2 regions of the Ureibacillus suwonensis genome follow, and region 1 is predicted to be linked to the other one. Evidence: riboswitches for the same ligand, from Rfam matches in the RefSeq annotation. Region 1 holds a riboswitch; the other holds the start of a gene.
What was found. A riboswitch is a leader RNA that binds a small molecule or an ion and turns the genes downstream of it on or off. The one in region 1 is predicted to bind glycine.
Positions count from the first base shown of each region.

Region 1 (3,417 bases):
GGAGTTAATCGCTCCCTCCTACTCGATTTAATTTCCCAATGCTTGCAAAGGGGCCGGAATGCGTCCGCCACGGCGAATGATTTTGTCGGAGCTGAACGGATTGACCCCGATGACAGGTGCTCTTCCCAAAAGGCCTCCGAATTCCACCATGTCGCCTTCTTTCGCTCCAGGCACAGGGATGACACGGACAGCAGTCGTTTTTTTATTGATCATTCCGATGGCCGCTTCATCGGCAATCATTGCGGAAATGGTGCTGGCAGGTGCGTCGCCCGTGATGGCAATCATGTCAAGACCGACGGAACATACACATGTCATTGCTTCTAACTTGGATAGCGATAATGCGCCTTCTTCAATTCCACGGATCATGCCGTTATCTTCGCTGACTGGGATGAAGGCGCCGCTTAAACCGCCCACATAGGATGAAGCCATGGCACCACCTTTTTTCACCGCATCATTCATTAAGGCAAGGGCGGCAATGGTGCCGTGGGTTCCAACACGCTCAAGGCCAATTTCTTCAAGAATTTCAGCCACACTATCGTTCATCGCATTCGTTGGTGCAAGGGACAAGTCCATTATGCCGAACGGAACGCCTAAACGTTTTGCCACTTCTCGTCCGATCAACTCTCCGGCACGGGTAATTTTAAAGGCGGTTTTCTTGATGATTTCGGCCACTTCTCCCAAATCCGCATCCGGATAACGTTTCAATGCATTGAGTACTACCCCCGGACCGGAAACGCCGACATTGAGTACGACTTCTCCTTCACCGGATCCGAGGAAAGCGCCGGCCATAAACGGATTATCTTCCACGGGGTTGCAGAACACCACCAGTTTTGCGCAGCCAAGGCCGGACTGTTCTTTTGTCAGTTCAGCCGTTTCTTTGATGATTTCGCCCATTTGACGTACAGCATCCATATTGATGCCGGCTTTGGTTGTGCCGACAGAAACGGAAGCGCAAACCCGCTCAGTGGATGCCAAGGCTTCTGGAAGAGCATCAAATAACACTTGATCTCCCTTCGCAATCCCTTTGTGCACAAGGGCGGAATAACCGCCGATAAAATCGATGCCAAGGGTAACGGCGGCGCGGTCCAATGTTTTTGCAAGTTCCACAGCCTGTTCTTTTGTCGCATTGCCTAGAAGATCGGCGATTGGCGTCACGGCAATCCGTTTATTGATGATCGGGATGCCGTATTCTTTTGCCACTTTTTCAGCGGTAGGTTTTAAATCCTTTGCGTAATGGGTGATTTTATCATAGATTTTTTGTTTCATTTTATCGAAATCGGAATCCGCGCAATCCCGTAAATTGATTCCCATTGTCACTGTACGGATGTCCAAATTTTCTGTCCGGACCATCCGGATGGTTTCCAACATTTCATGAATTTCAAAGTTCATGTTTGCACGTCCTTTCACACGCGATGCATTGCCCTGAAAATTTCTTCAAGTTGTACAGTAATGACAACACCGATTGATTTTCCAAGTTCATTGAGTTCCTGCTGCAAGGATTCAAGATCTTTTAAATTTGTCACGTCAATGACCATCATCATGGTGAAGAAATCTTGTAAAATCGTTTGGCTGATATCTAAAATGTTGATGTTTCGATCTGCAAGTACAGTTGTCACTTTTGCGATAATTCCAACCTGGTCTTTTCCGATAACGCTGACAATTGCTTTTCTCATATGTTTCACCTCTATTGATGTAATAAAAAAGAGATTGGTTTCCCAATCTCAAAAGCATAAGAACAATAACGGTATTATCATTCTTCTGTCCTTTTGCCTGAGATTGTGAATCCTTCGGCGCCACAGATGTGGTCTCTCCAGAAGCTGCTCCTGACTGTAGTGTTACCCACAGCATTCATCGCTACACCTATTTAATTCCAATACTAGACGATACTAACACCTTTGTCGAAAATGGTCAACTAAGATACACTGAAATTTTTAAAAATTTTGACCGTAAGGAGGGGGTTGAATGTTTTTTTCCGCTCAAACCGGGAATAAATTTACTAAAGTATGAGTCAGAAAAATGGGTTTGAATCCATTGACAAAAAAATTAATGCGTGATATATTTATCTCGAATTCAAAATAATGAACTTCAAGATAAATATTCATAAATATCTCGGATTCAGAATAAAGTAAATCGGGAGGAATGAAAAATGGCGAAATGGGTTATTGACAAAGCTCACTCAGAAATTGGTTTTGAAGTGAAACATATGATGGTATCAAAAGTGAGAGGGCATTTTGATTCTTATGATGCGGAAATTGAAGCGGACGATTTGACAGATCTTACAAATGCAAAAATTTCATTCGCTTTTGATGTGGCAAGCATCAATACAAAATTGGAAGATCGGGATAATCATTTGAAATCTGCAGACTTCTTTGATGCGGAAAAATATCCTAAAATCACATTCCAATCAACAGAAATCAAGAAAACAGGCGATAGCGAATATGAAGTGACAGGAAACTTGACGATTAAAGATGTCACAAAACCGGTAACATTTGAAGTGGAATTCAACGGTAAAGGAAAAAACCCTTGGGGCTTTGAAGTGTACGGCTTTGAGGCGGAAACAAAAATCAATCGTGAAGATTTCGGACTTACTTGGAACGCAGTGCTTGAAACAGGTGGCGTGCTGGTAGGAAAAGACGTGAAGATTAAAGCCGAATTGGAAGTGAACCCTGCAAACTGAAGTATTATCAATAGCCGATTCCTATTGGAGTCGGCTTTTTTATATGAAGAACCGGCTGTAAGGAGGTGCCGGTTCAAATCAAGCCGAACCACTGTGCAAAAAAAGAGTGGGTGAGAAAACCATCATTTTCTTCATCCACTCTTTTCTTCGTTATTTATTCAATATGCTATGCTTTCTTCCATACACAAAATAGACGAATAAACCAATCAACATCCAAATGAAGCAGGTGAACATTGTGAAGGAAGATAATTGGGTAATCATGAATACGCAAAGGATAAATGACAGAATCGGCACAATTGGATATAAAGGCACTTTGAATCCGTCTTTCAATCCTGGAATTTTCATTTTTCTAACATAGATGACGCCGATGGAAACAGCGGCAAAAGCGACTAAAGTTCCGATATTTACAAGCTCCGCCAATTTATCGATTGGTATGAAACCGGCGAAAATAGATACAAATAGCGCATAAATCCATGTGTTTTTCAATGGAATTTTAAGTCGTGGGTGGATTTCTGACAGCACTTTTGGAAGCATTCCGTCCCGGGCGAAGGAGTACACTAAACGGGTCCCTCCATACATCATCACGAAAATGACCGTCATCATGCTGATTACCGCACCGAGGGAAATGATTCCAAACACCCAATCCAGATTTGCCAATTCCATCGCGTAGGCAACAGGGTTTCCGACATTCAATTCCGTATATGGGACCATTCCCGTTAAAACGAGGGAAACGGCCACAT
Region 1 covers NZ_JBHSNQ010000162.1:10,329-13,745, reverse strand. Annotated here, with positions in the region: gene ACFPOH_RS12260 (PFL family protein) at 28-1,389, opposite strand; gene ACFPOH_RS12255 (ACT domain-containing protein) at 1,404-1,673, opposite strand; glycine riboswitch at 1,749-1,824, opposite strand; gene ACFPOH_RS12250 (YceI family protein) at 2,147-2,677, shown strand; gene ACFPOH_RS12245 (amino acid permease) at 2,828-3,417, opposite strand, start outside.

Region 2 (3,417 bases), on a different contig from region 1:
TATTGCACCATAATCGCGGCTGTTTGTTCATCGATCAATTCTTTCAACGCTTCAATATCTGTGACGCCATCCTTGGTTGGCACTGTCACCACTTCAATGGATTGGCCATAGGCATAAGTTTTCACGACTTCACGGTATTCCGGATGAATAGCTTCAGACACTAAAAGTTTTTTCCGTCTAGTGGAACCGGCGGCAAGCATTCCCGCCTCTGCAAGAGCCGTTCCCCCATCATACATGGACGAGTTGGCCAAATCCATTCCCGTCAATTCCGCAATCATTGTCTGGAATTCAAAAATTGCCTGTAATTCCCCTTGTGAAATTTCCGGTTGATATGGCGTATAAGCGGTATAGAATTCCGAACGGGAAATGACATGATCAACAATGGCAGGTTTATAGTGATTGTATACACCTGCGCCCAAAAATGAAACAGCTGATTCCGTATTCGTATTTTTATCTGCTAATGCTTTCAGTTCTTTCAATAATTCAGATTCAGATACTGCCTCTTTAATATTGTAAAGCCCTTTAAAACGCACCTCTTCTGGAATGTCCGCAAATAAATCGTCAATGCTTTCCACTCCAATGGTAGCGAGCATTTCCTGTTTGTCCTGTTCCGTCATTGGAAGATATCGATGCTTCATTTTTTGACCTCCATTAATTATTTTTCCCGTTTATAAAAAGGTTTCGGCACCACTTGCGCTTTTACCTTCTTATTCCGGATTTCCACATCCACTTCTGTGCCCACATCAGCATATTGGCTATCCAACAGGGCTAATCCCAAATTCCGTTTTGTGGAAGGTACTTGTGTTCCGGTTGTTACAACGCCGATTTCTGCGTCACCTTTAAAGACTTTATAGCCATGGCGAGGAATTCCTTTTTCAATCATTTCAATGCCGACAAGTTTTCTTGAAAGCCCTTGTTCCTTTTGTTTGATCAGCGCTTCCTTGCCGATAAAATCCGACTCTTTTTGAAGTTTCACCGCAAAGCCGATGCCTGCTTCAAGAGGTGAGATGGATTCAGATAATTCTTGCCCATAAAGCGGCAGACATGCTTCAAAGCGCAATGTGTCACGGGCGCCAAGACCACACGGAATGAGTCCATCCTCTTTTCCGGCCCCTAAAATTTTATGCCACAGTGCCACAATCGCTTTCGGCTCCCCATATAGTTCAAACCCGTCTTCTCCTGTATAACCGCTGCGGGAAAGCAATACCGGATAGCCGCCAACCGTTGCGGAAGCTTTGAAATGGAATGGTTTTATTTCTTTCAACTCTTCCTCCGTCAATGTTTGCAATATTTTTTCTGAAAGCGGCCCTTGAAGAGCAATCATGGCATATTCATCGGATTTGTTTGTAATATCCACTTCGCCTTGGGCATGCTTTTTCAGCCATTCAAAATCTTTCTCAATATTCGCAGCATTCACTACAAGCAGATACTGATCATTTCCAAGGTTGTATACGATTAAATCATCAACAACCCCGCCATTTTCATAGCACATTACATTGTATTGTGCGCCACCTACAGGAATTTTTGAGATGTCATTGGATAATATTTTTTGCAGGAACCCGAGCGCATCTTTCCCTTCGACAATGATTTCTCCCATATGGGATACGTCAAATAGTCCTGCTCGTTTTCTTACAGCTTCATGTTCTTCTTTGATCGATGAAAATTGGACAGGCAGTTCCCATCCTCCAAAGTCAATGGTTTTCGCACCATATTTGGCATACTCGTCAAATAATGGTGTTCTTTTTAATTCTCCCATCAAGAAACCTCCCTTTACTGGATCCTCTTTAAAAGCTCATTAATTAATATAGGTAAAAAAGGACAGAAAATCCCCTTGTTTTAGGAATTCTCTGTCCTTTCACCTGAAAGTTACACCTACTGTAAAAGCAGGCTTTCCCCTTGGGTGGCTGAAAAATCAGCGCTCTCCAGAGTTGCGTCCCGTACGAGTCTTTTTGCCTGAGAGATTCATAGTTCCCCTACTTGCTCCTTCGGCGACGTAAACACGTTCTCTCCCCGCACAATCATCCGCCATTATCAAGTTGAACAATCATTATATCTTTGCCAATATCCTAACATTGAACAGGATGTAAGGCAACATTTTTTTAAAATCCTGTATAAAAAGCGAACATTTTTCAAATATAATTTATGTTCATTCGCCTTTCAAACGGTTCACTTGGAATGCCATGTAATTTACCACTTGACGGATTGTTCGATTATGCGTAAAGACGCGGATATGGGCTGCTCTTTTATAAAATTTTCTTCTGTAATAAAATAGTCGTTCCAGCTCTTTTTTTGTCGAACGTTGGGCGATCGGGCGATTTTTATCATTTTTGATCCGGTTGTAAATATCTTCAAAAGGAGCATCCAGAAAGAAAACGAGGCCTGTCCTTCTCATGATTTCCCGGTTTTCCGGTCTCATCGCAACCCCGCCGCCAGTGGCAATAATACAAGCTTCATCCCGGAAATTTCTCAAAAATTCCGTTTCGAGATTCCGAAAATGCTCCTCTCCGTATTTTTCAAAAATTTCAGGAATCGGCATCCCCTGTTGCCTTACAATCTCTTTATCCATATCATAAAAGGGCATCCGCAATACATAGCTTAATTGGCGTCCAATTGCACTCTTTCCGCATCCCATGAATCCTACCAAATATATTTTTCTCATTTTTGACACCTTTCTACACAAAACTCCCAGTTATCGATTCAATAAGTTAATCGTAGCACGAACATTGACGTTTTCCAATGAATTAATGATTGAAAATTGCGTTAAATAGGATGTGCTGTAAAACATTACAAAAGACATTACAAAAAATAGCAGCAGGATGGCGATGGGATACATAACTCCTTTTTCATTTTTTATATTGGACAAATAACGTTCTCTCCTTCTCTATTCCATTCAAAAACCTGACTTTCACTGTCAACAGGTTGTCCGAGATGACAAACTCGGCATTTTGAATTCCAATGAGCAACGGCACATATCCCTGCCCGTTTACTTGCAGCCGGATGACATCTGAAATCTTGTTAATTTTGAGGGTTTTCGATGGTGATTCGACTATGTATAAAGAATTTGCCATCCAATAAACATCCTCGATATCAATCAAATATTGTTGAAAATCCTGTATAAAAATTTCCCATTTTATCTGTTCGTCCGCAAGAAAGGTATCGTTCCATTGTTGTATCAATAAATATATGGCCAATATGAGCTGGGCGAGCAGGGTGAAAGTCAGCAGATGAAAAAGCGCCTCAATCAGTGTAAAGCCGTTTCTATTGTTTCGTACTCTCCATTGGCATCGATGCATTTCAATCGTTCCTTATCCAGATTGGTGAAATGAACACAAATCGTATCTTTTTGGAAAGTCCAACGAAATTCCACATGATCAATCCATTTTGTCCCTTCACTAATCCCGGTTGTCTTTGCAATAC
Region 2 covers NZ_JBHSNQ010000009.1:24,653-28,069, reverse strand. Annotated here, with positions in the region: gene gcvPA (aminomethyl-transferring glycine dehydrogenase subunit GcvPA) at 1-638, opposite strand, end outside; gene gcvT (glycine cleavage system aminomethyltransferase GcvT) at 656-1,759, opposite strand; glycine riboswitch at 1,846-1,928, opposite strand; glycine riboswitch at 1,932-2,022, opposite strand; gene ACFPOH_RS00395 (shikimate kinase) at 2,147-2,659, opposite strand; gene comGF (competence type IV pilus minor pilin ComGF) at 2,844-3,293, opposite strand; gene ACFPOH_RS00385 (hypothetical protein) at 3,242-3,417, opposite strand, start outside.
Region 2: another riboswitch for glycine. It lies ahead of gcvT (glycine cleavage system aminomethyltransferase GcvT); the one in region 1 lies ahead of ACFPOH_RS12255 (ACT domain-containing protein).